4 regions of the Lysinibacillus sp. FSL K6-3209 genome follow, and region 4 is predicted to be linked to each of the others. Evidence: riboswitches for the same ligand, from Rfam matches in the RefSeq annotation. Region 4 holds a riboswitch; each other region holds the start of a gene.
The links. Region 4 has a riboswitch for cobalamin ahead of MHH88_RS02735 (ABC transporter substrate-binding protein). Riboswitches for the same ligand answer to the same signal wherever they lie in the genome.
Positions count from the first base shown of each region.

Region 1: another riboswitch for cobalamin. It lies ahead of cobT (nicotinate-nucleotide--dimethylbenzimidazole phosphoribosyltransferase); the one in region 4 lies ahead of MHH88_RS02735 (ABC transporter substrate-binding protein).
Region 2: another riboswitch for cobalamin. It lies ahead of MHH88_RS11510 (hypothetical protein); the one in region 4 lies ahead of MHH88_RS02735 (ABC transporter substrate-binding protein).
Region 3: another riboswitch for cobalamin. It lies ahead of MHH88_RS12245 (ribonucleoside-diphosphate reductase subunit alpha); the one in region 4 lies ahead of MHH88_RS02735 (ABC transporter substrate-binding protein).

Region 1 covers NZ_CP150264.1:1,216,032-1,223,763, reverse strand. Annotated here, with positions in the region: gene MHH88_RS05760 (hypothetical protein) at 1-139, opposite strand, end outside; gene glnA (type I glutamate--ammonia ligase) at 311-1,645, opposite strand; gene MHH88_RS05750 (MerR family transcriptional regulator) at 1,745-2,119, opposite strand; gene MHH88_RS05745 (methionine gamma-lyase family protein) at 2,630-3,880, opposite strand; gene MHH88_RS05740 (trimeric intracellular cation channel family protein) at 4,028-4,633, shown strand; gene cobT (nicotinate-nucleotide--dimethylbenzimidazole phosphoribosyltransferase) at 5,020-6,075, opposite strand; cobalamin riboswitch at 6,185-6,360, opposite strand; gene MHH88_RS05730 (rhodanese-like domain-containing protein) at 6,474-6,776, opposite strand; gene hfq (RNA chaperone Hfq) at 6,875-7,105, opposite strand; gene miaA (tRNA (adenosine(37)-N6)-dimethylallyltransferase MiaA) at 7,213-7,732, opposite strand, start outside.
Region 2 covers NZ_CP150264.1:2,403,462-2,411,193, forward strand. Annotated here, with positions in the region: gene MHH88_RS11505 (translation factor GTPase family protein) at 1-1,632, shown strand, start outside; gene MHH88_RS11510 (hypothetical protein) at 1,720-2,493, opposite strand; cobalamin riboswitch at 2,765-2,953, opposite strand; gene MHH88_RS11515 (methyl-accepting chemotaxis protein) at 3,101-4,345, opposite strand; gene aspA (aspartate ammonia-lyase) at 4,529-5,947, opposite strand; gene MHH88_RS11525 (NAD(P)-dependent oxidoreductase) at 6,100-6,729, opposite strand; gene MHH88_RS11530 (Rrf2 family transcriptional regulator) at 6,804-7,214, opposite strand; gene MHH88_RS11535 (hypothetical protein) at 7,325-7,531, opposite strand; gene MHH88_RS11540 (hypothetical protein) at 7,713-7,732, shown strand, end outside.
Region 3 covers NZ_CP150264.1:2,528,669-2,536,400, forward strand. Annotated here, with positions in the region: gene MHH88_RS12230 (ABC transporter ATP-binding protein) at 1-689, opposite strand, end outside; gene MHH88_RS12235 (ABC transporter ATP-binding protein) at 686-2,419, opposite strand; gene MHH88_RS12240 (ribonucleotide-diphosphate reductase subunit beta) at 2,689-3,729, opposite strand; gene MHH88_RS12245 (ribonucleoside-diphosphate reductase subunit alpha) at 3,742-5,955, opposite strand; cobalamin riboswitch at 6,116-6,304, opposite strand; gene MHH88_RS12250 (hypothetical protein) at 6,412-7,098, opposite strand; gene MHH88_RS12255 (ECF transporter S component) at 7,095-7,589, opposite strand; gene MHH88_RS12260 (bifunctional adenosylcobinamide kinase/adenosylcobinamide-phosphate guanylyltransferase) at 7,624-7,732, opposite strand, start outside.
Region 4 covers NZ_CP150264.1:548,772-556,503, forward strand. Annotated here, with positions in the region: gene MHH88_RS02725 (long-chain-fatty-acid--CoA ligase) at 1-500, shown strand, start outside; gene MHH88_RS02730 (acyl-CoA dehydrogenase family protein) at 503-2,170, shown strand; cobalamin riboswitch at 2,334-2,520, shown strand; gene MHH88_RS02735 (ABC transporter substrate-binding protein) at 2,734-3,699, shown strand; gene MHH88_RS02740 (iron ABC transporter permease) at 3,696-4,697, shown strand; gene MHH88_RS02745 (adenosylcobinamide amidohydrolase) at 4,694-6,154, shown strand; gene MHH88_RS02750 (cob(I)yrinic acid a,c-diamide adenosyltransferase) at 6,167-6,730, shown strand; gene MHH88_RS02755 (heterodisulfide reductase-related iron-sulfur binding cluster) at 7,104-7,732, shown strand, end outside.

The DNA.
Region 1 (7,732 bases), 670 kb from region 4:
AACGTCTTCTAGAATTTTGTATAATTTTCACATCTTTATTTAATACTCTTTTAAAGTTATATAAGTAAATTGAATTCTTACTTTCTTTCGGTAGCTTATGAAAAAATTTTGTTATTTGCACAGTCAATGCTCCTTTCATCCATAAAAAAATTTTAAAAAATATTTGGTTATTATTCAATAATTGACAAAAATGTTTTTTTAAAATAATTAATAACTATATTTTAGGAGTGTCAAAATAGCTGTGGGTTTGACAAAAGGATTTGTGGGCAAAAAAAAACGTTGAAGCCCATGAGCTCCAACGTTTTTTTGATTAATACATTTTTAAATATTGGTCGCGTTCCCATTGGTGTACGGTTGTACGGTACATATCGAACTCGATTTCTTTTGCTTCTTTGAAGTTTGCGTAAATGTGTTCACCTAAAGCTGATTGAGCCACTTTGTCTTGTGCAAGTAATGTTAACGCATCGTCAAGTGCTGGTGGTAAATTCGCAATACCGTTCGCTTTACGTTCTTCTTCTGTCATTACATAAATATTGCGGTTAATCGCTGCTGGTGGCGTTAATTGTTGACGGATACCTTCTAGACCCGCTTCTAAAATAACAGCCATCGCTAAATATGGGTTTGCTGAAGGATCCACTGAACGTACTTCTACACGAGTTGAAAGTCCACGTGCAGATGGAATACGAATAAGTGGTGAACGGTTTTGTGCAGACCATGCAACATAACATGGCGCTTCATAACCTGGAACTAAACGCTTATAAGAGTTTACTGTTGGGTTTGTTACAGCTGTGAATCCTTGTACGTGTGCAAGAACACCTGCCATAAATTGCATTGCTGTTTCAGAAAGACCTAGCTCTGTAGATTCATCGTAAAATGCATTTTCTTTACCTTTAAATAAAGATACGTTGAAGTGCATACCAGAGCCTGCTTCACCAAACAATGGTTTTGGCATAAATGTAGCATGTAGGCCGTGTTTACGTGCAATTGTTTTAACAACTAGTTTGAATGTTTGGATGTTGTCACAAGCTGTAATAGCATCTGCATATTTAAAGTCGATTTCATGTTGACCTGGTGCTACTTCATGGTGTGAAGCTTCGATTTCAAAGCCCATTTCTTCAAGCTCTAACACGATATCACGACGACAGTTTTCACCTAAATCTGTAGGCGCTAAGTCAAAATAACCACCGTGGTCATTTACTTCTAATGTAGGTTCACCTTTTGCATCTAATTTGAATAAGAAGAATTCTGGCTCAGGTCCTAAGTTGAAGCTTGTGAAGCCCATATCTTCCATTTTTTTAAGGATACGTTTTAAGTTGTTACGTGGGTCACCAGCGAATGGTTCGCCTTTTGCAGTGTATACGTCACAGATGAAACGTGCTACTTTCCCTTTTTCTGAAGTCCAAGGGAACACTACGAAAGAATCTAAATCAGGATATAAATACATATCCGATTCTTCAATACGCACGAAGCCTTCAATGGATGAGCCATCGAACATCATTTTGTTTTCTAGTGCTTTGTCTAGTTGACTAACAGGAATTTCAACGTTTTTAATAGTACCTAGAATATCCGTAAATTGTAAACGAATGAAACTTACATTTTTCTCCTCGATTAAACGCTTGATGTCGTCTTTTGTGTATTTACCCACAGTTTTCCACACTCCTATAAATTGTCTTGCTTATATCATTACCCTACCCTACTAAAAAAATAATAAACTGATTGTAATTTGAACCATTTCGTATTTATTTTAATAGAATCGGGATAAATCCCCACGTCGGATGGATGATTTTTGCATGCGCTGCGCTTGACGCATTTCTTCGCGCATAATCCGACGTAATTCTGTGTCGGTTAAATCTGGTTCTTCAGCGGCAACAGGATCTGATTTTTTGGCAAATATTTTTTTAATCTTCGCCATATTCATGCCTTGCTCCAAGTAATCTTTTATTTCAAGAAGTATATCGACGTCATTTAATGAAAACATACGACGATTGCCTTCTGTTCGGTGTGGCTCAATTAAATGGTGTTCTTCATAATAACGAATTTGGCGTGCCGAAAGCTCGGTCAATTGCATCACGATACTCATGGATAATAACGGCATAGTTCGTCTAATTTCACGACTCATTTAAGTCCCCCCAATACCCGCTTATCATATAACGAAAAAAATTCACTGTCAACAAAGATGTTAGGTTTCCTAACATGATTTTTTAATTTTTTTTAGAATTGATGCAAAATTGTTAAAAACTAGTCAAAATACCTGAACGAAACATACACATTTACAGTTTATCTATTTATATTAGAGACAAGAGGCTGGGACAAAAGAGAAAAAGTGTTAGATTGAACCCAATCAATCTAACACTTTTTTGCTATGCCGTTGTTGTCCGCTACAGCGGTGCTTTCCGCGGGCACACCGTAAGCCGCAACCCTCGCTAACGCGCGGTCTGTTGCGTCTTACATTGTGTGCTGTTCTGAGCTGGAGTCACCGCCTTCGCTATCAACAACTAGTGAACACTTCTAATTTTTTTATTGCAAAAGTAAGAATAGCTAAGTTCTCCATATAGCAAAAAATTATGAACACCTTTCCTCTGTTCTTTAAATTTTTTTAGTTATGTCCCAGCCTCCTTGTTAATAAAGTCTATTTTTGCAAGCCTTGAACTGCGCTACAAATAGCAAATTTCACGTGCTCATATGTCAATCCACCTTGAATAAATGCTGTAAACGGTGGACGAATTGGACCGTCTGCTGTCAGTTCAATACTCGAACCTTGAATAAATGTCCCTGCCGCCATAATAACATCATCCTCGTAGCCTGGCATATAAGCAGGCTCTGGTGCATAATGCGCATTAATTGGAGAGTTCGCTTGAATTTCACGACAGAAAGCAACCATTTGCTCGGCTGTGTTAAACGATACCGATTGAATTAAATCTGTACGTTCAGCATGGTAACTTGGGAATGTCGTCATGCCTACTTCCTCTAACATAGCCGCTGTGAAAATCGCACCTTTTAATGCTTGGCTAACTACATGTGGTGCTAGGAAAAAGCCTTGGTAAAAGTCACCCAGCGTATTTAATGTTGCGCCCGCTTCCGCACCAATTCCTGGTGATGTCATACGATAAGCACATTTTTCTACTAAATCAGCTCGTCCTGCAATATAGCCACCTATTTTAGCTAAACCGCCACCTGGATTTTTAATAAGCGAACCAGCCATTAAATCCGCACCTACTTCTGTAGGTTCTTGTGCTTCCACAAATTCTCCATAGCAGTTATCTACAAATATAATAGCATTAGGTGCTAATTCTCGTATCTTGGCACACATTTCTGCAATTTGCGAAATCGTAAAGGATGGACGTGATGCATAGCCTTTTGAACGTTGAATGGCTATCATTTTTGTGTTCGGTGTAATGGCTGCAGCGACTGCCGACCAGTCAACCATTTCGTTATCGATTAAATCTACATGTCGATAACCAATTTTATAGTCCTTTAGCGAGCCCGTATCTTTGTCTCCTCCATCGACAATCGACTGTAATGTGTCATATGGTTGGCCTGATATATAAAGCAATTCATCACCTGGTCGTAACACGCCGAATAGACTAAGCGTAATTGCATGTGTTCCAGATATGATTTGAGGGCGAACAATTGCCGCCTCTGCTCCAAAAACTTCCGCATACACACGTTCAAGATTGTCACGGCCTTCATCATCATAGCCATAGCCATTGGATGGATGTAAATGAAAATCGCTCACTTGATGCGTTCTAAATGCTGAAAGTACTTTTTGTTGGTTGAAGAATGCCATATTTTCTACTCTCGTATGATATGGGCGGACTCTTTCCTCAATTTTTTCCGCTAATGCCAACGTTTCTGCTGTTAAATGGGTTGTAAAAGTCATTGTTTTCGTCTCCGTTTCAAATTGTTCTTTCCTATCTTATCAATTTGTTTGCAACCCTGCAAAAATTGCTATTGTGTCTAGCTGTTAAATACGCTAAGCTAAGGGGCGGACTTACTACAAATTATTCTCGTTTAAGGAGGGAAAGTGATGGCTTGGGAAGTTTTTAGCATCATTGGGACAATTGCCTTCGCTATTTCCGGGGCAATAATTGCAATGGAAGAAGAATACGATTTATTCGGTGTATATATACTTGGCATTGTAACTGCATTCGGTGGCGGTGCCATTCGTAATTTACTTATCGGTTTACCAGTAACAACGTTGTGGGGTCAGGATATGATGTTTCAAATTGCAATCGCTGCCATTACGATATTTTTTATTTTTCCGCATCATCTTATACAGCATTGGCATCGTTGGGGCAATTTTACAGATGCCATCGGCTTATCGGCTTTTGCTATACAAGGGGCATTATATGCAGTGAAGCTCAATATGCCAATTAGTGCGGTTATTGTAGCCGCAGTCTTAACTGGTTCCGGTGGTGGAATAGTGCGTGATTTATTGGCAGGACGTAAGCCACTCGTGCTACGTGATGAAATCTACGGTGTCTGGGCAGCACTTGCTGGTCTACTTATTGGATTGGAATTACTAGAAGGGGATATCTTTTTATACGTGTTATTCGGGGTAATTACAATTTTACGAGTTCTTTCATATATGAAGAAATGGCGCTTACCTTTGCGAAAATTGAATCGAGCTTAAGAGACTTTAAAAAAACAGAAAGCTGCTGGGACAAAAGAGAAAAAGTGTTAGATTGAGTGCCATCAATCTAACACTTTTTTGCTACGCCGTTGTTGTCCGCTTCGGCGGTGCTTTCTGCGGGTACACACGTAAGCCGCAACCCTCACTAACGCGCGGAATGCCCGCATCTTACAGTGTGTGCGTTCAAAGCAGGAGTCACCGCCTTCGCTACAAACAACTAGTGAATACTTCTATTTTTTCGCAATAACGGACAAGTCCCCATAATAGCGAAAATTTACCAACATCTTTCCTCTGTTCCTTAAATATCCCAGCTTCCTTTTTTGCTATAGACGATTACGCTCTATATGTTTAGCTAAGATTTTTCCCGATCGGCACTTAACAAATGATTACTTCTCTACCAGCCCGACAGACTCAGCTAATGTCGCCATGTTGCTCACCATTGAGCAAGCTGCATCTAGAATTGGAAAGGCTAATGCTGCACCAGAACCTTCTCCCAATCGCATGTTCATATGAAGCATTGGCTCCACGCCTAGCAGTTTAGCAGCAATTTTTGCCCCCGGTTCTTCAGAGGCATGGGAAGGAATAATATAATCTTGGACTTTCGGTTCTAATTCATAAGCGATAAGAGCAGCGACTGTCGAAATAAAGCCATCAATTACAACGGGCTTACGATTGGCAGCAGCCGCCAGAATTACACCAGCCATCGCACCTATCTCTAACCCACCCACTTTTGCAAGCACATCAATCGCATCATGACGATTCGGTTTGTTTAAGGCAATGGCGTTTTGAATGACTTGAACTTTATGCGCAATTCCTCCTGATCCAACTCCTGCACCGAACCCTGTCACTTCTTGTGGGTGACACGCATGAAGCACAGATAAGATAGCCGCGCTTGGTGTAGTATTACCAATCCCCATTTCACCTGTACCAAGTACATTAACTCCTTGTGCTATTTCGGCCGTAGCTACTTCAATTCCTACTTCAATTGATTGAATGGCTTCTTCCCTTGTCATGGCTGGACCTTTTGCCATGTTATCCGTCCCGTATTTTATTTTTTTCATTATAACACCCGCATCGAGCGGAATATCCTGTTTTACCCCTACGTCCACTGTCACAATTTTGGCATTCGTTATGTTTGCAATAGCACAAACTCCTGTTATCCCTTTTGGAAAATTTAATGTTTGAAGAAATGTTACATCTTGCGGATTGGATGTTACGTCTTCATCACACACACCGTGATCGCCTGCACAGACAATAATTGCTTTGTTATCAATTTTAGGATAGAGCTCTCCTGTAATACCAGCCAATTGTACAGCCAGTGATTCAAGTTTTCCTAAGCTACTCGGTGGCTTGCTAAGAGAATCTATATATTCTCTTGCTTTTTCCATCATTTCGTTATTGGCATGTTGAATTTGTTGAAGTGTTTGTTGTAATAATTTCATGTTCATTTCTCCTTTTTAAATAGCCTATTACATAAAGATTGAAATAAAAAAATGGAAAAACCTGTAGTTTATTTCATAACAAATAAACTACAGACTTTTCCATCATCTATATCATCCGAAGCAATTAGGCAGGTCTCCTGGCTCAATTTCAACATCTTATAGAACCTTCCCAGCTATGCTAGTGGTATTCTCTATAAAACTCCGTTTTACAGTGGTGGGACCGCTAAAGATTTTCACTTTATTCCCTATTCTCCCAAAGTGGGCACCTAATGCTTTTATGTAATTACTTTAAATTTACGACAAAGTGTTTTTAGTGTCAATATTGATACTCGCATTTTAGTCCACTAAAAAACGAGGTACTTAACAAGCTGACCTGTTACATACCTCGATATATCTTCTTATTTAAATTCTAATTCTCCATCATAAGCAAGCATGCCACCTTCAAGGTTTGTTACGTCAAAGCCTTGTGCTTCTAAGTATGCACAAGCATTTGCAGAACGTCCACCTGCTTTACAAACGATAATATATGGTTTAGTCGTATCTAATTCATCCAAGCGCTCAGGGATTGTCCCAAGTGCAATATGTTGCGCACCAGGGATAACACCTTGTGCTACTTCATCGTCTTCTCGCACATCAATAATGTAAAGGTCTTCGTTTGCATCTAATCGTTCTAATAATTGTGTTGTATCCATCGATTTCATCTATAAAATCCTCCAATATATCAATTTCCTATTACATTATAGCGTGAACGAAAAAAAACAGCTAGTGATGTAACACTAACTGTTTCTATTTACTTTATTTATTCTTCTACCTCTAAAAATTCGACTTGCTTTGCTGGAACGAATGTAGAAATTGCGTGTTTGTAAATGAGATGCTGTTTACTTTCAGCATCTACTAATAATACTGTAAAGTTATCATAGGATTTCACAGTTCCTTTTAACTGGAACCCGTTTAACAGAAACACAGTTACAAAAACACTGTTTTTACGTAGATGGTTCAAAAACGTATCTTGCAAATTGATTGATTTCATAGAATGCGCCTCCCCTACTCTCTTTCTACCTCTTCATTCCTATAGTAGCATGTTATACCAATTTATCAATTAGTAATTTTTAGAAATTATTAAAGTTTTTAGTCTTTTCAAATAAAGTGAATATCCATTTTATTGCGAAAATAAGTCAACTGTCTTTTCGCATAGCGTCGAGAATTTTGCTTTAAATTTTCGATTGCTTCTTCCAATGTACATCGACCATCTAAGTAATCATACAATTCCTTATAGCCAATCGCTTGGATCGACTGTACACCACGAATATTTTGCTGCCATAGTCCCTGAACTTCTTGCAGTAGCCCTTTGTCCATCATGACATCTACTCGTAGATTGATGCGATTATAAAGTTCTTCGCGGGACATATTTTGACCAAGCCCTATAATTAAGTGGCGATACAATGGGATTTCTCCTCGATTGTGTTCCTCTGACGCCTTTGAAACACCACTTAATTCAATCATTTCTAAAGCTCGAATTACACGTCTTGTATTGTTTGGATGAATCGTTTCAGCAGTTTTTGGATCAAGTGCTGCTAACTTTGCATGCATAGCTTCTGGACCTAACTTTTCTAGCTCCTCATAATAAGCTTTACGCGCTACATCATCAACCTGCTCC
Region 2 (7,732 bases), 1.9 Mb from region 4:
GGTTTACAAGGTCATACAGAAACAGTTTGGCAGTTGCTCCGTCAATACCATATACCAACCTTTTTCTTTATTAATAAAATAGACCGTGAAGGGGCGGATATCAATGCGGTTATAAACCAACTACAAAAGGATTGTTCTGACAACATCCTGTTAATCGATGCCCCATTACGTAAAGATTTTATACAAAGCTATATTGCTGAGTGGCTAGCCGAGCGCGATGATCACCTTCTCGAGGCCTTTTTAACAGATACACTCGATGCCTCAACGTGCCTGTTACAGTTACAAAAGATGATTAAAGAAGAGCGAGCATTTCCCTGCTTTGTTGGTGCTGCTTTAAAAGATATTGGAATCAAGGAATTTGTATCACAGCTACCCCTCCTGACACAGACACACTTCGACCTTCAAGCACCCTTTCAAGGAGAAGTGTTTAAAATTCGCCATGATGGCACACAACGCTTAACTTTTATAAAAGCTTTACAAGGAACATTGCATACTCGCGATGACTTTTCATTTGGCGATGTTACGGAAAAAATAACAGAAATCAGGTTGTATAATGGGCGCCGTTTTCTTACAACCCAAGCTGTGCAAGCAGGAGACATTTTTGCAGTGAAAGGGCTTAGCCTAGCGAAGATTGGGGACATTTTAGGAAGTACAATAATCCCTAAACCTTATGAACTTGTGCCTACATTACAAGCAAAAGTACTGTATGAAGGGCAACAGCATATAAAGGAAATTTTACAGATTTTTCGCTTACTCGAAGCCGAGGAACCGTCGTTACGAGTCGTTTGGCAGGAAAAATTCCAAGAAATTCATGTACATATTATGGGTGTCATACAACTTGAAGTACTTGCTGAAGTTTTAAAAAATCGCTTTTCACTTGATATTACCTTTGATAAGCCTCAAATTTTGTATATGGAGACGATTGCAACGACTGTAACTGGTTACGGACATTTCGAACCGCTCAAACATTATGCCGAGGTACACTTATTCATGGAGCCGAACAGCCGCGGAACTGGGAATACGTTTGTTAACGCCTGTCATGCTGATGATTTATCAGTAGGTCACCAACGCCTTATCGAAAAACATTTGTTTGAACGCGAGCATCACGGTCTATTAACTGGCTCTCCTGTTACCGATATTCGTTTTACACTGTTGACAGGACGAGCGCATATCAAGCATACCGAAGGAGGAGATTTTCGGGAAGCTACTTTCCGTGCATTAAGACAAGGGCTAGAACAAGCGGAGAATATCTTACTTGAGCCCTATTACCGCTTCAAAATGAAAGCATCCAATGATTTTATTGGGCGAATGATGAACGATATCCAACAAGCAGATGGTACTTTTGATTCTCCGATATTGTCAGAGGAGCAAGTCATTTTAACAGGACGTGTACCTGTTGCTACATTTATGCACTATAGTACTACTTTCGCTGCTTACACGAATGGCAAAGGCTCTTTATCTTTACAATTCGATGGCTATGATAGATGTCATAATAGCGAGGCAATAATCGCACAAATCAATTATAATAAACAGGCTGATCCTGACTATACGTCGTCGAGCATTTTTTGTGCGAAAGGAAAAGGCTATTCAGTCCCATGGAATGAGGCAAAAGCAGCCATGCATTGTCTATAAAATAAATAGGCATCGAATGTTTTTCGATGCCTTTCTGACAGAAAATCGAATACTGCATAACATGCGTACCAATACATTTTATATAATCTACAACGCTTTTTTCGTTTTCCTATTCAAAGAATTCGCTGACTCCACAATCACATACCCATGATGATTTGAGAAATCCACAAGAACCGAACCAGGCTTACTTTTTAAAATCTGTAATTGCTCAATACGTTGGAGTAACAATTGATGACCGTTGCCACGTGGATGCCAATTTAAATGATAATCATTTAATTCTTTTACACTTTGTAAAAACTGAGCATATTCACGCTCTACATAGTCTAGTAAATGTTGTATTTTACTATAGTCTTGATTTTCTTGAGCTACTAACGATAAATCTTCCATATACGTCTGATAAAAACGCATTACCATCGAACATAGTAAATCATTGACCCTTGCAGCACTTAAAATAGGCTTCGATTCTACATTCAGGCGATCCAAATTGGGTTTAGCTCGAATTGAATCGATGCGTGTAATTAAATGATAGGCTTCCTCATTTACTTCGTAAACGATTGGATTGGTTGGCATATACATCATAAAACCATTCTTTTTTGTTTTCAATTCATCAGCCACACTTGCTTTCGCAAATAAGTATCCTTCATAGTCATCATTTCGAATCCAAATAATGTCTTTATTATAAAAAATGCAATCAAATAATCGATCGTGCGGAATAAGCCCTGTGGCTAAAAACTGATCTACTAGTGCTTCAATAACCATTCTCGTTTTTCGTTGCTTGGCAACTTCCGTGCGCGGTTGCTTACAAATCTTCATATCAACATTTTTCTTTTCTCGTGTTGAACATACCTGAATTTTTGTCATACTTGCACCTCTTCTCGTACATATTTTCAAAACGAAGGTATCGATTACATAAAAAAAACGGATTTCCTGCAAATGTAGAGGAAATCCGTGATTATGGCCATCGTACTTCAAAAATATCATTCATCCGATAACATCAAACAGTGCACCAATGGAAGCGATCTGGCTTGATGCCGTATCCCTTTACATCCTTTGGTGTTGGTCGTTTGACGTACTGTGACGAACAGATTATTCTGTTTTGTCAACATGCCACCTCCTATTCCTCGTAGGTTTATGGTGTGTACTCGTAACAGGCAGGTCTCCTGACTTATGGTCATCGCTTCTTTTCACCTTCCCGTCGTTTGACAGTGGTCATAATTTGAAAAGACGCTCACATTCACAGTTGCGGGACAGCGTCGGATTTGCACCGACTTCCCTTTTAAGTAAATTGCACGCAATTTACACCTCTTACTACACGCTATTCAGTTGTGAAGGAATTTGCTAGAAAATTCCTATTAAACTATTACTTTATATTGTAAAGTAGTGGTATTTTAAAGTCAAACAGCAGCATAAAAGTATGTGCATTGCTATCAATGCACGAACTGTCACCTAAAGAACGATGCATTTTTATTTATACATGAAATTGATTTGTAATCTTTTGTAAATCATCAGCCTGTATCGTTAATTCCTGCGAAACTTGATTGACTGCTTGCATGGAAGCCGTTTGTTCATCCATTGACTGTAGCACAGCTTCTGTATAGCTGGACAATTGATCCATCCCCCCTGCAATTGTTGACACGAGATTAGCTACCTCATTTGCACGATTTGACAAGTAATTTACAGTTGTTGAAATGCCTTCGAGTTGATCAGTCATTTGGCTAACGTGCTGCGAAATGTTGCCAAAAGATTTTGTTGCTTCATCAATGACATAGACCCCCTGTTGAACATTTTTTAAGTCTTCTTCCACAGCCACAGCAACTTGTTTCGTATCACTTTCAATACCTACTACAAGATCCACAATTTGAATGGCAGAGTGCTTGGATTGCTCTGCTAATTGACGAACTTCTTCTGCAACGACTGCAAAACCTTTCCCATGTTCTCCAGCCCGTGCCGCTTCAATCGCAGCATTTAGAGCAAGTAAATTCGTTTGATCTGTAATCGTTGTAATCATTTCTGTCATTTTTTTAATATCCGTCATTTTACTTGATAATTGTTGTATTAAGGTACTTGTTTTATCTGTTGAAGATGAAATAAACTCCATCTGGTTTTTCGCAACATGCAAAATTTCTGCACCATTTCCTGCGATATCATTCGCTTCTTTCGCGTGGTTGAAAACATCCTGTGTGGCAACCGAAATACGCTCAATGCCGTCCACTGTTTCCTGCATCGCAACAGCACTATTGTTTGCCGATTGTGCGGCTTGTTTAAGGCCATTTGACGTTTTTTCCATTTGATGGTCAACTTCTTCAACAGCCATTGTAATTTCATTTGTACTGGCTGACAATTCTTCGATACTGGCAGATAAATCTGTCGAACTGTTGGCAATTGTTAGTGTCATCGTACGCAATTGCTCTTTCATCTCTAGAAAAGCATTTGCTAATTCTGAAATCTCACTATTGTCTTGTACAGTAATGACATCAGAGTCAAAGTTACCTACTGCAATTGCTTTCGCAGCATTAGATAATTGGTTAATAGGTTGAATCACTTTATATTTAACATAGAAGATATAGGATAAAGTAATGGAGATACCAATAATCGTTAATATTGTAGATAGCCATGCTAATGCTGTTAAATTAGCAAGATCTATTATTAACACTACAATCATTATTAAATTTAATAATGAAAAACCAAAAATACTTTTTTTTCGTAAAGTCATTCCAAAATCCCCTAACTATAATATTACTATAATACCATTATTATAGTTTATTTATCCTAAGATTGATAGAAATACGCCCATCTTTTATATGTATATTGGTATACTAAAAAAAGACAAAGGGAATAACGATGCCCTTTGTCTACAGAAAAAGCACTTTGCATAAAACAAAGTGCTTTTTAAAAATTATTTTAATTTCATCATACTAGAACCAGCGATACCTGGATGTGTCATTTCATATGGATCTAAAATTAAATCCAATTGCTCTTTCGTTAAGACACCTGCTTCAATACAAAGTTCACGAATTGAACGACCTGTAAGAATGGCTTCACGTGCAAGACGAGCAGCTACTTCATAACCGATATGTGGATTGACTGCTGTTAAAACACCCACACTTTTCTCTACATATTCCTTCATACGTTCTTCATTTGCTTCGATATCTTTTAAACAGTTTTCTGTAAATGCACGGAAAACGTTATTCATTATGCTAATTGATTGAATTAAGTTGAAAACCAGCACTGGTTCCATTACGTTTAATTCTAATTGACCCGCTTCAGATGCTAAAGAAATGGTATGGTCATTCCCAATTACTTGGAATGCAACTTGGTTTAGCACTTCTGGCATTACTGGATTTACTTTACCAGGCATAATAGATGAACCAGGTTGACGTGCGGGTAAAATAATTTCTCCTAAACCTGCACGAGGACCAGATGCCATTAAACGAAGGTCATTCGCAATTTTAGACATATTAATCATACAAATTTTTAATGCCCCTGACACTTCCGTATAAGCGTCGGTATTTTGCGTAGCGTCGACTAAATGTGTAGCACCTTTTAATGGTAAGCCAGAAATTTCAGCTAGATGTTGGTCTACAGATTTAATATAGTCTGGGAAAGCGTTTAGCCCAGTACCGACCGCTGTTGCCCCCATATTCACATCATATAAGTTTGGACGTGTTTGACGGATACGAACAATATCACGGTTAATTACACGACAATAAGCTTCAAACTCTTGTCCTAAGCGAATTGGTACAGCATCTTGTAAGTGCGTACGTCCCATTTTAATAACATGTGCAAATTGCTCTGCTTTTTGATGGAATACGGCTTGCATATTTTCCATCGTCACCAGAAGCTCATCGATTAAATTTAATACAGCAATATGAATCGCTGTAGGGAAGGCATCGTTTGTTGATTGTGACATATTAACATGACTGTTCGGACTAACCGTCTGATAGTCCCCTTTTGCTTTACCCAAAATTTCAAGAGCACGGTTCGCAATAACTTCATTCGCATTCATATTAATAGAAGTGCCTGCACCACCTTGGATTGGGTCTACTAGAAATTCAGCATCCCATTTACCATCGATGACTTCTTGTGCAGCCTCGACAATAGCCTCTCCAATTTCTTTTGATAATAGGTGTACTTCCATATTACCTAATGCTGCTGCTTTTTTTACAATACCCATTGCTTTAATTAGGGCTGGGTGAATTTTATAGCCTGTAATTGGGAAGTTTTCTGTTGCACGAAGCGTTTGAATCCCGTAATAAGCATCTGCTGGTAATACTCTTTCACCTAAAAAATCTTTTTCTATACGTTGTGTGGACATTATTGTCGTCTCCTTTGAACTAATACTCACACTGATAGTAGCTAATAAATGCCGTCTTGTAAACAGTCATTTATCAGTAAAATGAAAGTTTTTTTCGTAAACGACGATAAACAATGAGAAACCGAGCATATTTCTTACGCTCGGCAGTAGGATTATTTAGTTGAGGAAACGGTAAAACGTCTATTTAAAAAGTGTGGATTTTCTATTTCATCTAATACTGCAATCGCATAATCACTATAGCTGACATAGCTTTCACCTTTAGCATTCACTAACAAATGATCTATTCCAGTTGTATAGCTACCTGAACGTGGCCCTTCTGGATCAAATAGGGCAGAAGGACTTAAAAATGTCCACGAAATACTTGATGCTTGTAAGTCTTGCAGGTTTTCACCTTGATTTTTTGCAGTTGCCAAAAACATTTCCGGAAAATCGGGTGTCTCCATAACACGAATCGTTTTTTCTGGGTCTACAAAAAGGCTGCCTGCTCCACCCACTACGAATAGTTTTGTGGCAATGCCGTTAAAGATAGCAATTAAATGACGACCTACAGCAACATGTAATGCTTCTTGTCCAAGCGGTGCACCAAACGCATTCACAACAACATCAAAACCCTTTACATCTTCTTGTGTTAAATCCAATACATCTTTCTCCATCACTGTAATGTTCTCTTTTACTTTAGAAGCTGAACGAACAATGGCTGTAACGTTATGACCACGTTGTAATGCTTCCTCCACTATTTTTTGCCCTGCTTTTCCTGTTGCTCCAATAACGCCTATTTTCATTATAAAATCCTCCTATAATTTGTTGTAACCATTTTAGTTACAGGTTGAATACAGTAAGACCGACCTCGTTACGTTTAACGAAGTTGATCTAGCACATCTTGCAATGTTTGTGCTTGTAACTGTTTTTCCATTGCATGCCAAACATCTAGATAAACGGTTTCCAACGTATGCTGTATTTTTCGGCCGACAGCACATGCAGGATTCGGTTCATCATGTATTGCAAATAGTTGCTCTGGACCATCAATCGCACGGTAAATGCTCAACAATGACAAATCCTTTGGTTCAATAACAAGTCCATAACCGGCAAGTCCTGACTGAGAAGTTAACAAGCCTGCTTTTTTCAATTTCCCAATCATCCGTCGTACGACTACGGGATTCGTATTGACACTACCTGCAATATAATCAGATGTAAGCTGACTTTTATCAGATGTTGTAGCAATGAGCGAAAGTATATGGATAGCGACTGAAAATCGACTATTGACCATACGAATCACCACCTGTTGTAACTATTATAGTTACAGGTCGAGATAATCGCAAGTCATATGCTCATATCTTAACCTGTTCATTATTCAGAAAAATACACCCGCTATCGAATTTAAATTTTTGTCATATAAATAACGAGCTCTTGTTGGATTTGACCATTTTCTTCATAAAAATCTAGATTATGAAATTCATATTTATAATGACCAACGGGGAACGTTACACTCTCGCCTTGAGCCGCAGCTAGTATGCCAGCCACATCATGTGATACCATCTGTAAAAGCTCTGTCCCTGTCATTGTTTCTATAAAAATTACGTTCATCTAAAAACACCTCCTTCGCCATTATAGCTTAGAAGGTGCTTGAATTTATAGTGATGATTTCTTACTCCACAAGTTAAAAATCATCATCAAAATATAATCGATAGACGAGTAAAAGAAAAAAATTGATATAATTGTATAAAGACTAAATGTGAAAACTTTTATAGACGGGAGGATATTTAGCATGAAAATCAAATTAATATT
Region 3 (7,732 bases), 2.0 Mb from region 4:
GCTATCATTTCCTCAATCGTTCCATTTAGCTTTCCTAAATCGCGTTGACGAGCTGCATAGTTTTTACTACTGCGCTTGACAATTTGTTTAGTTGTGAAAACAATCAAAGGGATAATAATGAGCGTAACAATAGCCAATTGCCAGCTCAAGACAAACATCGCGATGCTTACTCCGATGACTGTTAAAATCGACGATACGATTTGTGTTACACTCTGGGCTAACGCTGTATTCAAATTATCAATATCATTGGTCACACGGCTCATTAAATCACCGAGTGCGCGTTGATCAAAAAACTTCACTGTTAATGTTTGCAGTTTTTTAAATAGTTCAAGACGTAATGTGCGAATCGTTTTCATCGCGACATGAATCATGACATACGTTTGTAACCAAGTAAAAATAGATGCGACAGTAAATACACAGGCAAGAACAATACTAAGTCGAATTGTCCCTCCTATTTGCTTTTTCATAATGTAGTCATCCACAATATGTCCGATTAGATATGGTCCAGCTAAGCTTAAACATGTCGAAGCAATCACGAAAAATACCGAACAGTACAATCCTACTTTTTGTTGTTTGATATAGTGCCATACACGTAAGAGCGTTGTTTTTTGATTTTGAGCTTTTTCTGCTGGTCCGCCTATTCGTGGTCCACGTCCAAAATTCATTTGCTTTGGTTGACTTTGACTCATTGTCGTTCACCAGCCTTTTGCTGTGAAGCATAGATTGCTTTGTACGGTTCATTATTTTGTACTAATTGCTGATGCGTTCCTTGCCCAACAATTTCGCCATCCTCTAACACTATAATTACATCTGCCTGTTGAATGGAAGTAATTTTAGATGCAACAATAAATGTTGTTGTTTCTTGAAATTGCTCGTTAATCGCCTGCTGTACTTGCTTTTCAGATGCGCTATCTAGAGCGGACGTTGTATCATCTAAGACAAGGATAACTGGTTGTCTTACAAATGCACGGGTTAGTGCTATGCGCTGTTTTTGACCGCCAGATAAGTTCGTTGCCCCTTGTGACAATTCATGTGCTAGCCCTTGTTCAAGTTTCGCCACAAATTCAGTTGCACAAGCCGCATCAAGTGCCAGCTGTAATTCCTGTTGTGTCGCTTCTTCCTTCCCAAAACGTATATTTTTTTCAATTGTCCCTGAAAATAGTAAAGCCTTTTGCGAGGTAAACCCAATATGTTTTCGTAACGTTTCCAATGCATATTGATGTAATGGCTTTCCATCTAGCAAAATAACTCCACTTGTCGGGTCAACTAGTCGTGGTAATAGTTTTACGAGTGTTGATTTACCACTCCCCGTTTTACCAATTATCCCAATTGTTTGCCCCACCTTTACAGAAAATGTAATGTTTTTCAGGACATCTTCCGAATTGTCATAATAGCGGTAGCTTACATTTTGGAAGTCTATCATTCCTTGGATGGACGTCGTAATCGGCTGTGCTACTTCTGTCACTGCCACTTCCCTATTTAGGACGTCCACAATACGCTCCCCTGAAGGAAGAGCACGAGCAATTTGCATTAGCACCATACTGGAAGACATGAGTCCATTTAAAATAATCGTTAAATAGTTTATAAACGCAAGTATGACACCAACTTGCAAAGTACCTGTTTCCACTTTAATGGCACCTAGCCAAAGTGCCGCAACAATGCCGATATTGACGACAAACATCGTAAACGGTACAAGTATTCCTACTATTTGTTCTGCCGTAATAAAACGTTTCGTTAGCGTGTCATTGTGCATAGCGAACTGCTCTACCTGATGCTTTTCACGTCGAAACGCTTTCACCACACGGATACCCGCTAAATTCTCCTGTAATTTTGTATTAACCCCGTCAATAGCCTCTTGTACTTTTCGATATAAAATACCTGAATATTTTGTAAAAAAATACATGGCCAATATTAAAATCGGCACAATTACTAGTAAAATAGAAAATAACTCGCGAGCTGTTACAAAAACAATAATAACAGCACCAATAAATAACAACGGGCCACGAACAAAAATACGTAACGTCATCATAAACGCACGTTGAACACTTTCCACATCACTTGTTAAAATGGTAATGAGCTTACCTGTAGTGAAAGTATCACGTTCCTTTGCCGAATACGTCATCATTTTTTCATACAACGATTGACGGATATCAGAGGCAAAGTGAATAGCCGCCTTGGAACTATAAAAAGAGCACCCAATCCCCCCTACTAGTCCAAGAACCGCACTCATCAGCATTAACACGAACATTTTAAAGACATATGGATTGTCACCATTTGCTATTCCTGTATCAATCATATGTTGCATAATGGTTGGTTGGATTAAATCCATCGTTACCTCAAGCACCATTAAAATAGGGGCAATCAGTGTAAAAAATTTATAGGGCCCTAAATACCTCCCTAACTGTTTAACTACTTGCATTCTTTCGTCTCCGTTCCTTGTAAATCACATACGCTATTCATTATAACTGAAAATCATTCCCAATTGGCAACTGAATTCAGTTGAATTCAGTGACAGGCACTTAAACAATTTTCTGGCTAGAAAGTAAAAATCCACTTGAACTTCTGCGGGAACTCACATACAGAAAGTCACAACATACGGCGCAAAAGCGGGAGTTGTGGCTTACATAATGCTACGCAAAAGCCAAGTGGATAGAGTGACAGGCACTCAAACAATTATATTATATTAAATTACAAGTCATCGAAGCCGTTATCTTCTACATTTACTTTTACATATTGACGGGATCGTTGCTCAAAGAAATCTGTCTTTCCTAAGTCTACATCCTCGTATGCTTTAATCCATTTTAATGGATTTTTTCGATAACCCTCAAACGGACGCTCTACCCCTAGTTGGTGGCAACGTACATTCGCATAAAAATGGACATAATCATGGACATCTTCCACATCGAGTCCTTCGATTTTTTCACCTATGACTTCATTTGCCCAATCGATTTCAAGTTGAACCGCTTCACGGAAAATCTCCTGCACACGCGCCGCTCGTTCTGGTGTATCATATTCAGGAAATTCCGCTAGCAATTCCTGATAGATTTTCACAAATAAATCCACATGTAGCTGTTCATCACGGTTGATATAATTGATCATTGTTGACGAAGCCACCATTTTTTGATTGCGTGCTAAATGGTAGAAGAAGGCAAAGCCTGAATAGAAAAATAAGCCTTCTAAAATAACATCATAGACAATGGCCTCTAACATATTTTCAACATTTGGTTCCTCTGCAAATGCTTGATAGCCTTTCATAACGAAATCATTGCGACGTTCTAACACTGGCTCCGTGCGCCAAAAGTCAAATGTACGGTCTTGTTCATCTTTATTTACAATACTGGATAAAACATAAGAATAGGAATGATTATGAATCACCTCTTGTTGCGCTAAAATAATCATTAAGGCATTCAGGCTCGAATCCGTTAAATAGTCCGCCACCTTGCCCGCAAAATCCGTTTGTACACTGTCTAACAGCGCTAGTAAACCAATAATTTTCAAAAATGATTCCTGTTCATCCGCTGATAAAGTTGGAAATTGTTTGACATCATTGCTCATATTAATCTCAAAAGGTGTCCAAAAGTTCCCAAGCATTTTTTTATATTTTGGGTACGCCCAACTAAAACGCACATCATCCCAGTTTAAAATATTAGAAGAGCGCCCGTTCACAATGGCTGTCGAACGGTTTGGCGCCTCCTTATCCATCATTTTTCGTTTCGTAATTGTTGTCATTTTCTATTCCTCCTAGCTCGCACAAGACTCACATTCTAGCAATTCAACGGATGTTGAACGCACATAATAAGTCGTTTTCACGCCACTTGCCCAAGCATTAAGATGTAAAGCGAGTAAGTCTTTTGCTTGAATCGTATTTTGCACATATAAATTAAGCGATATGCCTTGGTCAATATGACGGGCACGTGCTGCATTTTGTTTAATCGTCCAGTTTTGATCAATAAAGTAAGCAGACTTATAATACCAAGTCGTTACGGGTGATAAGTCAGGTACTGTAACAGGAATTTTGTAATCCTTTTTCTCCTCGGAGTAACTCTTTTGGAAAATCGGATCAATCGTTGCCGTACTGCCTGCCAAAATGGATGTCGATGAATTTGGTGCTACTGCCATTACATACCCATTGCGCATTCCATAATTCGCGACATCCGCACGCAATGCTTGCCACTTGTCACTGTTGTAGCTACGCTTGTCAAAATAAGCACCTGTTTGCCAGTCAGAGCCCTCAAATAATGGGTAAGCACCTTTTTCTCGCGCAAGTGCACTCGATGCACGAATCGTTAAGTATGCAATATGCTCGTATAATTTATCAGCATAGTCAACTGCCTCATCCGACTCCCATTGAATTTCCTTCAAGGCAAGTAAATGATGCCAACCAAATGTCCCTAGCCCAATTCCACGATAACGAGCATTAGTACGCTCCGCTTGTTTCACAGGAATAGTATTTAAGGCAATGACATTATCTAACATGCGCACTTGAATCGGTATTAAACGCTCTAACACACCAGCCGGAACAGCCTTCCCTAAATTGACAGAAGATAAATTACATACAACAAAATCTCCAGGCTTACGACGTGTCACAATCACATCATCTTCTAACGTAATGGATTCGAATTGCGTTGGCGACATGTTTTGGAAAATTTCAGTACATAAATTTGAACTATAAATCATCCCTTCGTGCTTATTTGGATTCATGCGATTTACTTCATCGCGGTAAAACATAAATGGTACACCTGTTTCCAACTGTGAACGCATAATACGCTTCATAATATCGATTGCCGGCACCACTTCTCGACTTAATAGTGGATTGGCAATGCACGACGCATATTTATCTCGGAAAGAGCCTTGTCCTTTTTGCTCATCATAACAATCTTCGAGTGAGAAGCCCATTACCTCACGTACTTCATGTGGGTCAAATAAATGCCACTCTCCACGCGCTTCGACTGCTTCCATAAAAATATCTGGTAAACATAAACCAGTGAAAATATCATGCGCGCGTAATCGTTCGTCTCCATTATTTAAACGTAAATCTAAAAACGTAAAGACATCTTTATGCCAAACATCTAAATAAACAGCGATTGCGCCTTGGCGTTGACCAAGCTGATCCACTGACACCGCTGTATTATTGAGCTGTTTGATCCAAGGCAGTACTCCACTAGATGCGCCTTTAAACCCTTTAATAGAGGAGCCGCGACTACGGATTTTTCCCATGTAAACGCCTATACCGCCCCCGTATTTCGATAATGTTGCAACATCTGTGTTCGTATCATAAATACTTTGTAAACTATCATCTACCGTATCAATAAAGCAGCTTGAAAGCTGGCCATGTGTTTTTCCGGCATTTGACAATGTCGGTGTTGCAACCGTCATATATAAATTACTCATCGCCCAATACGATTCTCGTACTTTTTCTAAGCGGTTTTCCGTTTCATCTTGCATCAATGTCATTGCAATGACCATCCAACGCTCTTGCGGTAATTCTACAGGTGTTTTTGTATAATCACGCACAACATAGCGGTCCATTAACGTTTTTAATCCGATATACGTAAACAGTTCATCACGACTCTGTTCAAGATAAGACGCAAGCTCGACTAGCTCTAGTTCACTATACTTCGTCGTTAAACAGTCATGATAAAGCCCTGCCTCGGTATAGCGAGCAAGTTGCTCCGGAAATACCTTATAGACATCTTCCACCCCAACGCCACGACGGGTAGCAAATTGATCATACAATTTTTCTAAGTAAATTTGGGCAGCAACAAATGTCCAATATGGCTCTTCCTCATCAATAAGACTAAGTGTTTGTAAAATCATCGCATCCGCCCAAGCTTCAAATGTTGCATTGTCATTTTTTCGTAGCCATCTATCCGATAATCTTACAAAGCTTTCAAGCTCCTCCTCTGTGTAACTTTTCTTTAACTTAGCCATCTGTTGTTCGATTTGAATTGTCATATTCCCATTCTCTCCCTTTCTATCAGCGCACACAAAAAAGCGATTACACACCATGTTTCGGTTGCGTAATCGCTGTAAAATCGGAAATGGAAATGAAGGACATGTACACATCGAAGTGGACAAATCTCTCGCCTCCACTTCTCAATCCCCGAAGATGTGTTGCTGTCTTGAACAACTCGGCAGGTCTCCTGGCTCATGCTTCCTTCAAATAATTGCCTTCCCGTTCTTTCACAGTGGCATCCTAATTATTTGTCAGCACTTACAGTTGCGGGGACAGCTTCGGCTTTAGATATCTCTATTTCCGAATTCCCTTTTAAACCATACTGGTACCGCTTGTCCAATATACTATATATAGTGTTTTAACTCCTAAACAAATCTAACATATTGTGTTTAACGTTTCAATAGGCGTTTTGCCCCTTGTATTCTCGTAAACGCTACTTTTGCTCGAAGCAAGCCCTATTCCAATGCAGTTTTACGCAGTTTCTCAAAATTTCTAGTAAAAATTTTTTGTGCCAGTTGCTCTTTTTCTGGATTGATTCCTAGTAAAATTACCGCACATGGGCCTGCTGTTTTTCCTACATCCAACGAACTTTTAATTTGTTGCTGCCCAAAAAGTCTTGAAAATTCTGCTTGTAAGCCTTGAGAACCTACCGGCCAAACTTGTTGCACAATTTCCTCGCGCCAAGCTTGGTAAATGGGTTGTAGTTGGGCCACATCTTCAGGCTTCGCAAGCACTTCATTGCCAACGAGTGGCAGTCCATACGTATACCAAATCAGGTTGTCACGAACAAATGGCGACCTTGTTTGTATTTCACCTAACATGGTTACAGATAATCCCGATTGCACTGTCGGCATATTGGATTCTGAACTGCCATTTACAGGTGGACATGGTAGACCTGCTTCTTCAAAAACTTGCGCAAGTCCTACGACATAACGAGACCACGCCTCATCACCTGAAAAGTTGGCAAGAATAATATGACTGGGTAGAGCATCGCCTGCAAGCTGTTCTAGAAAAGTGACGCGCCCAGTTAAATAGGCCGTTAATGTATCCGGAGCCGATACGACATCTTGAGGTTTTTCTCCGATGGCAGCAGCATTATCTGTTGTAACAATCAGATTCCCTATTTTTACTGCATTTCTCAATTTGCTCGCCCCGCCTTACGAACAAACACTTTCGAGAGTATTGGCATCACGACAGCGACAATCAATAAATTGATGACAGTTGCCATGAAAATACTCGCTAATGAGCCCCAGAAAAACGCTGGACTAATGATGAAATAAAATGGGAGTGGTGCGATCACACCGTTCAATATAAGCGCAACCGGCCATTTCCAAAAATGCATACCTTTTTTGTGCATCACACCGAATAGCCATACAACAATAAACATTTCGGCCGCAATAATAAGATGCAATGGTCCAAGCTGAAAACCAGATGTCAGTGCTGTAATCAAATGACCGATTAACCCTGCTACTCCTGCCAATACAGGCGATAAAAATGCAACGCTTAAAAATGCTGGCGCTGAGTCGAGTGCCGCCGATGATACAAAAGACGGAATTTTAATAACTGCCCCAACTGCACAAATCGCCGCAACCATGGCTGTTAATGTCAAACTCATTAATTTTTGTCGATTCATTCCATTTCCTCTTTTCTACAAGTATTCTCCTCGTTTATTTAATACGTTCTGCAATGCCATACCAAATACGATTTACTTGTTTTGCTTCTGCAAATAACGCCTGATACAAGCGACCACACGTGTCACGCAATAATCTTGTTTGC
Region 4 (7,732 bases):
TACGCATTATTAACGATAGTGGCGAAGAAGTTGGTGTGAATGAGGTCGGGGAGATTGTGTTATTTGGTGAAGGCAACATGATGGGCTATTACAAAGATGAAATCGCTACAAAGGCAGCGTTTGTAGATAGTTGGTTGAAAACGGGAGATTTAGCGCGGAAAGATGAAGACGGCTTTGTTTGGATTGTTGATCGAAAAAAAGATGTGATTATTTCGGGCGGTGTCAATATATATCCGAAAGAGATTGAAGATTTGCTTTTAAGCTATGACGGCATATTTGAGGTGGCTGTTATCGGAGTTCCCCATCCGCAGTGGGGCGAAACGGTAAAGGCTGTGTATGCTACAAAAATAGAGATTGATGAGAACACACTTAAAGCGTATTTAGAGGAGCATCTAGCAAAATATAAAATTCCACGTCTATTTGAACGCGTGGAAGCGCTTCCGCGAAATGCTTCCGGAAAAATTCTTAAACAATCATTGAAGGAACAAGGGGTGAGATAACTATGAAAGTGCTACAAAAGGATGCAAGACAGACCACTAATTTTTTCACAGAGGATGAGACGCTCCATAAACTATTAGACATGATGCTAGATAAAGAGTTACTCGTCTATGCTAAGCGAGAATTAACGGATTTTGGTGGGCTTTGTGCAGGTGCTATTGACGTAAGGGCGAAGCATACAGATCGAGAGGGCGAACCTCGATTGCAACGCTATAATGCATATGGTGAGGAAGTTTCGCAAGTTTGGGTCAATGAAGGCTACAAAAAAACCGTTGAAGAAACATACAACACGGGGATTGTAGGCTATGTGCATAAGAACATTCCACAGTTAGGGAGGAAGGGGAATTATGTCTATAGCTTTGCGCAAGGCTATTTACTATCTCATGCGGAGCCGGGCTTCTATTGCCCCGTCACGTTAACGATGGCAACAGCTTATTTGCTGGATCATTATGCAAGTGATGAGCTGAAGCAACGATTTTTACCACATGTTTGTGCAACAGGGGATACAGAGTTATATGAGGGAGCAACATTTTTAACAGAGCGGCAAGGTGGTTCGGATGTTGGTGCAAATATTGTAAAGGCTAGACAAGATGGACAGCATTATCTTATGTACGGAGAAAAATATTTTGCATCGAATGTAGGAATGTGTGGTGTGGCAATGGTTTTAGCACGCATTGAGGGCGCATCTACAGGCTCGAAAGGTTTAACATTATTTGCGGTCCCTTGGCGTCTAGACAATGGTAAGATAAACAACCTTCGCATTCGTCGTTTAAAAGATAAGCTCGGTGTGAGAGCAGTGCCATCAGGTGAGGTGGAGTTTGATGGTTCTTTAGCATATGTCGTTGGAGAACCGAACAAAGGAATCTATTATATGCTAGAGGCGCTTAATTTATCTAGAATTTGCAATGCAGTGGCTTCTATCGGTATTATGCGTCGCGGATTTTTAGAGGCGAAGCATTATGTGACTAATCGGAATGCATTCGGGCAACCTTTAATACAATATCCTATGATTCAAGATACATTAGGGAAATATGCGGCGAAGGTCCATGTAGAAGTGGCTACTGTTTTTGACCTTATTCAATTGTATGACAAGGTAACAAGTGGTCAGGGCGATGAGCAGGATATGGTTCTTAATCGCTTGAATATCGCCATTATGAAGAAAGAAACGGCTGAACAAGCGGTACATTATGCAAGCGAAGCGATTGAATTACATGGGGGAAATGGCTTTATTGAAGATTTTGTTACGCCTCGTTTGCTAAGAGATGCGCAAGTACTTACGGTGTGGGAAGGTACAGCGAATATTTTAGCATTAGAGCTTATTCGCTTAGTCGATAAATATTTTGCCCATGAATTATTTGTACGAGTAATGCACGAGCGGTTGACTAAATTAGCAAATGGCTCATTAGTACAAATTGTGGAAGAGCAGCTAGTGAAATTAGAAGGTACATTACAAACATTTAGTCGTCTGGATGAAGCGACTAAATCATACGAAGCAAAGGGAGTAGCCGAAAAAATGGCTCATCTCTATGAAAGTGTAGTAGCAGTCGAATGGGCAGCTAAATTTGGCGGCAAATACGAAAAGCTAGCAGATATATATTTAGAAAATACATGGGCATTGCGTGAAATTGGTGCACCCATGAAAACGGTCCAGTATTTTTCAGATATTATGTAGGGGAATAAGCCTTTTAATAAGTTATCAGACGGTAGATAAACTCAAATTTTTGTGAGTTTATCTACCGTCTTTAGGGTGTCAGGCACGCACACAATTTTTGAAGCGCCCAGAATGGTGTCACTTTTTTTATCGTTCCCTATTTCTATTTTCATGTATAATAAAATCAACTGAATATTATAAAGGTTCTTTACTTAAGTAAAGTGAAAAGGGAAATCGGTGTAATTCCGATGCGGTCCCGCCACTGTAAGTGTGAGTTTTTTCAATGGATGCCACTGAAAGTTATTTTGGGAAGGCATGAAAAAGCATTTGGAGCACGAGCCAGGAGACCTGCCTTTATAGAACATTACATTTCAGCCTACGAGGATAGGATGGTGGTTTTTTGTGCAAGCCCGCCTCTCGTTAAATGGACGAGGGCTTTTTTTATGTTTTGTAAGGCGACTATCGATAACCATTGAAAATAAAAGGTGAGCAATCCCCATATTTAATAATGACAATCAACATACTATCGATCAATCAAGTTAACAGAGCTAAAAAATGCACATACAATCTAAGGAGGATTCTCAATGAAAAAGTATTGGAAGATAGGATTATCAGCATTTTTGGCAATGGGTTTACTTGCAGCATGTGGAGCACAACCGAAAAACGAGCAATCTACATCAGAACAGCAGGAGCAACAAGTAACCAAACAAGAAGAAGCAACATTTCCAGTGACAATAAAAGATGCTACTGGCAAAGATATCGTGCTAGAAGCACCGCCTGAAAAAATTGTTTCTCTTATTCCGAGTAATACAGAAATATTATTTGGGCTTGGCCTAGATGATGAAATTGTCGGCGTCAATGATTATGATGATTATCCACCGGAGGCAGCTAAAAAAGAAAAAGTCGGCAGTATGGAATTCAATATTGAACAAATTATCGCCTTACAGCCAGATATTGTGTTTGCTCATGAATCAGGAATGGCTTCGTTAGATGGAGCGATGGATCAGCTTGAAGCAGCGGGTGTAAAGGTATTTGTAGTGGCGAATGCAAGCGATTTTAATGAAACTTATACGACGATTGAGCAATTAGGACGCGCAACTGGTAAGTTACCGGAGGCACAAAAAATTATTGCTAATATGAAAGTCAAAGTGGAAGAAATCCAAGCGAATTTGCAAGATGTGGAACCAAAGAAAGTCTTTGTCGAAACGTCAGATGAGCCTGAAATCTACACACCTGGTAAGGATACATTTATGCAGGAAATGCTAAATATGATTCATGCTGAAAATATTGCAGCTGATACAACTGGTTGGTTCAAAATTGATGCGGAGCAAATTATTACAAAAAATCCAGATGTCATCGTTGTCACATACGATTATGTGCCAGATATTTTAACGAAAATTCCACAACGTGCAGGCTTTGATACTATTACAGCTGTAAAAAATAAAGCAATTGTACAAGTAGATGAAAATTTAACAAGTCGTCAAGGTCCGCGTTTAGCAGATGGGCTTGAAGAGTTAGCGAAAGCCGTCTATCCAGAGGCTTTCGAGTGAATAGAGCATTTTTAGCCTATATTACAGCCATAACGTTACTTCTTGTTAGCATCTGGTGTGGCGTATCAATAGGCTCGGTTCATATTCCATTTGAAGTATTTTGGAATAGGGCGGCAGATGAAACAGCCGCTAATATTTTATGGAAAATTAGGTTGCCACGCGTATTGCTGGCAGGACTTGTTGGCGCATCGTTGGCGATTGCAGGGGCAGCTTTCCAAGGGTTGTTAAAGAATCCATTGGCAGATCCATATACGCTAGGTGTATCTTCGGGAGCGTCAGTAGGTGCTGTGGTGACACTATTTTTTGGTATCTCGATACCTGTTGTCGGACTGTATGCATTACCAACGCTTAGTATGGTGGGTGCGGTACTAACAATGGTAGCTGTCATGAGCTTTGCCAGAATAGTCGACCGTGCACTGAAAATGGAAACACTTATTTTAACAGGGGTTATTTTTAGTTCTTTTTTAGGATCTCTTATTTCCTTAATGATTGCATTATCAGGTGAAGAGCTCCGCCAAGTAATAGGATGGTTGCTTGGTTCAGTTTCGATGCGGGGCTGGCCGTATGTGCAGATGATTACACCATTTGTTGTCATAGGCTCTGCTATTCTGTGGACGCAAAGACGAGAGCTCAATGTTCTATTATACGGAGAAGAACGTGCGAAGCATTTAGGTGTCAATGTAAAGCGTAGTAAATATTTAATTTTAGTAGGGGGCTCTATGCTGACTGGTGCGGCTGTTGCTGTTTCTGGCACAATCGGTTTTGTCGGTTTAGTTGTGCCACATATGACACGTATGATTTGGGGTTCGGATCACCGTCATCTATTGCCGTTATCATTTATCAATGGCGCAACATTGTTAATTATTTGTGATTTAGTGGCGCGGACGATCATTATCCCACGGGAATTACCAATAGGCGTTATTACTGCATTTATTGGTGCGCCTGTCTTTTCTTATATTTTCTATAAGCAACGTAGAAGCAAGGGGGTACGTGTATGATTATCGTTGAACACCTATCGGGTGGCTATGAGGACGTACCTATCGTCAAAGATGTTAGCTTTACCGTTGAAAAGGGGAAAATCCTTGGCATTTTAGGACCGAATGGTAGTGGCAAATCGACATTATTGAAAGTCATTAGCGGCCTATTGCCTGCAACAGCAGGAACGGTTTTTTTAGATGGCAAAAATATTAAACACTATAGCCCGCGCGCGCTGGCGAAAAAGATGGCCGTCTTACCACAATTACATGCCAATGCATTTTCAAATACCGTGCGGGAAGCTGTATCGCTCGGTCGTTATCCGCATCAAACTGGCTTTTTTTCCAATTGGTCAGAGCAAGATGAACGAGCTGTTCAATATGCTATGGACCAAACAGGGGTAGCACGCTATGAGCATACATCGATGGAGTTTCTATCTGGCGGCGAGCAACAACGGGTTTTTGTTGCGCAAGCTTTGGCGCAAACAGCAGAAGTATTATTGCTAGATGAGCCGACCAATCACTTAGATATTGCTCATCAACGTCAACTTTTGGATATGGTGCGTAAGGAAGCAATCGAGTGCGGTTTAACCGTTATTATGGTGCTACATGACATGAACTTAGCCTCTCTTTATTGTGATGAATTATTGTTAATGGAGAGCGGCTCTGTGCGTGCTTTAGGTGTACCACATAAGGTGTTAATAGCTTCACAAATTGAGGATGTATATCAGGCACGGGTAACAACCTATGCCCACCCTGAAATACCGAAACCGCAAATTACAATTATGCCATCAACCAATGAATATCAGCAACGAGCTGACATCGTAAAAGAAGACTTTCGAGTAACGCCAGATTATATTCAACTAAAATCAACTATTCCTTTAAAAACCGTTTCTTCGGCTGTTCATAATCCTGGTATAGGATGGTATGACTGTCTATTAAATCGTTCAGTGCCAGGAGATTATGTTATTAGTGATGTTAAACAAGAAGTGGCGGACTTTTTACAAAGGGAGCATTTTTCACCGACAAGCACAGTTGTTATGTTAACGGCTGTTCCTACACAACTGTTTGCACTTAATGAATATAGCACTGCCTTTGGGAGTGTGTTTGTCGTAGTAACGGCAGGTGTGGGCAATGCTGTAGATGTCTCTCGTACACACGAACGGCAGGATACGCCATATATTGGTACTATCAATACGTGGGTTGTCATCAATGGCTGTTTATCGGAAGAGGCATTTTTTCAAGCATTGATGACTGCAAATGAAGCTAAAACAAAGGCTTTACAATCAGAAAATATTCGGGATCATCTAACTGATACGATTGCGACCGGTACTGCGACGGATAGTTTGCTTATTGCGGCAACGCAAAAGGGTGAGGAAATGCGCTATGGTGGACCGATTACGGCTGTTGGTAAGATTATTGGTAAAGGTGTTTATGAGACGACGGTGCAAGCAATTCAAAATTATAAAAATAAAGCATAGGAGTGGAACAGGATGAAACTTTACACAAAGACAGGCGATACAGGGAAAACAAGCTTAATTGGTGGGCGTGTCGACAAAGATAGTCTACGTGTGGAAACATACGGAGCAATTGATGAATTAAACTCATTTATCGGCAAGGCTGTTAGTGAATTAGATCGCGCGTTATTTAAAGATATTTTAGTGGATTTAGAAACGATTCAACATGAGCTTTTTGATGCAGGCGGTGATTTAGCGAACGTCATGAAGGAACGTCATTATAAGTTAACTGAAGCACCGATTGAAGTACTAGAGGCGCGTATTGATGCATTGTCTGACGAAGCGCCACCATTAGAGAAATTTATCTTACCTGGTGGAGCGCCGGCCGCTGCAACATTACACATTGCACGTACAGTTGCACGCCGAGCAGAGCGCCAAATGGTAACACTAATGAAAGAAATTGAAGATGTACCGACTATTGTACAAAAATATTTAAATCGTTTATCAGATTATTTATTTGCCGCAGCACGTGTTGTGAATGCACGTTTAAACTTACCTGATATTGAATATATTCGTAGTGGCAATGTCTTTAAAAAATAACTTAAGTAGAGAAGAAGGCAGCAACGCATAACAGCAAATAAACAAAAGATTTGAGCCTAACGATGCGAAAAAAGAATCATTTTTAAAATAAATATTTTAAGCGGAATTTATGACGATGAATTCAAGTAATTGAAGATAAAACGATAAATTTAAATGCAAAAAGCTACTCCGAAAGTAAAAATCAGGGTAGCTTTTTTTCTTATAAAATGTAAGAATATAAAATTATCAGAAATTTTTTCGTTTTATGTTGACTGAATGCTCACTCATTTATTAGAATGTGGATATAGTGGTGAAATGTCATACATTTACGTTTGAGCTAGAAATATTAACACAAAGAGAGAAAATTTACGACAAACTAAAGGGGGGACCAACCATGAGTCCATTAGTAATTGCAAACATTGTTCTAACAGTCGTGGTTGTGCTTTATGCAGTAGGGTTATTTATCTATCTGTTAAAAACACGCTATAAATTTGTGCAATTGGGGAAAAAGGTTGAGTTTGATGAAAGTGTCCAAGAACGCATTCGTTATTTAATGGTGAATGTGTTTGGTCAAAATAAGCTATTAAAGGATCCTAAAAGTGGTTTAATTCACGTGATGTTCTTTTATGGTTTCTTAATGGTTCAGTTAGGGGCTATCGATTTAATTTGGAAGGGGTTAGTACCAGGCTCTCATTTACCACTTGGCATATTCTATGGTGTATTCACATTCTTCCAAGAGCTAGTAGTGTTAATGATTTTAGTGGCGGTTGTCTGGGCATTTTATCGTCGCTATGTGGAAAAACTAGTACGTCTAAAACGAGGCTGGAAAAATGGTCTTGTATTGATTTTTATTGGTGGCTTAATGCTTTCAACATTGCTGGCAAACGGTATGGGTCTTATCTGGCATGGCGAAGGTTTAACGTACACAGAGCCTGTTGCTTCTAGCATTGCAGCGATTTTTAGTTTTTTACCAACGTCTGCAGCAGCAACTGTTTTCTATATAGCATGGTGGGCTCATTTATT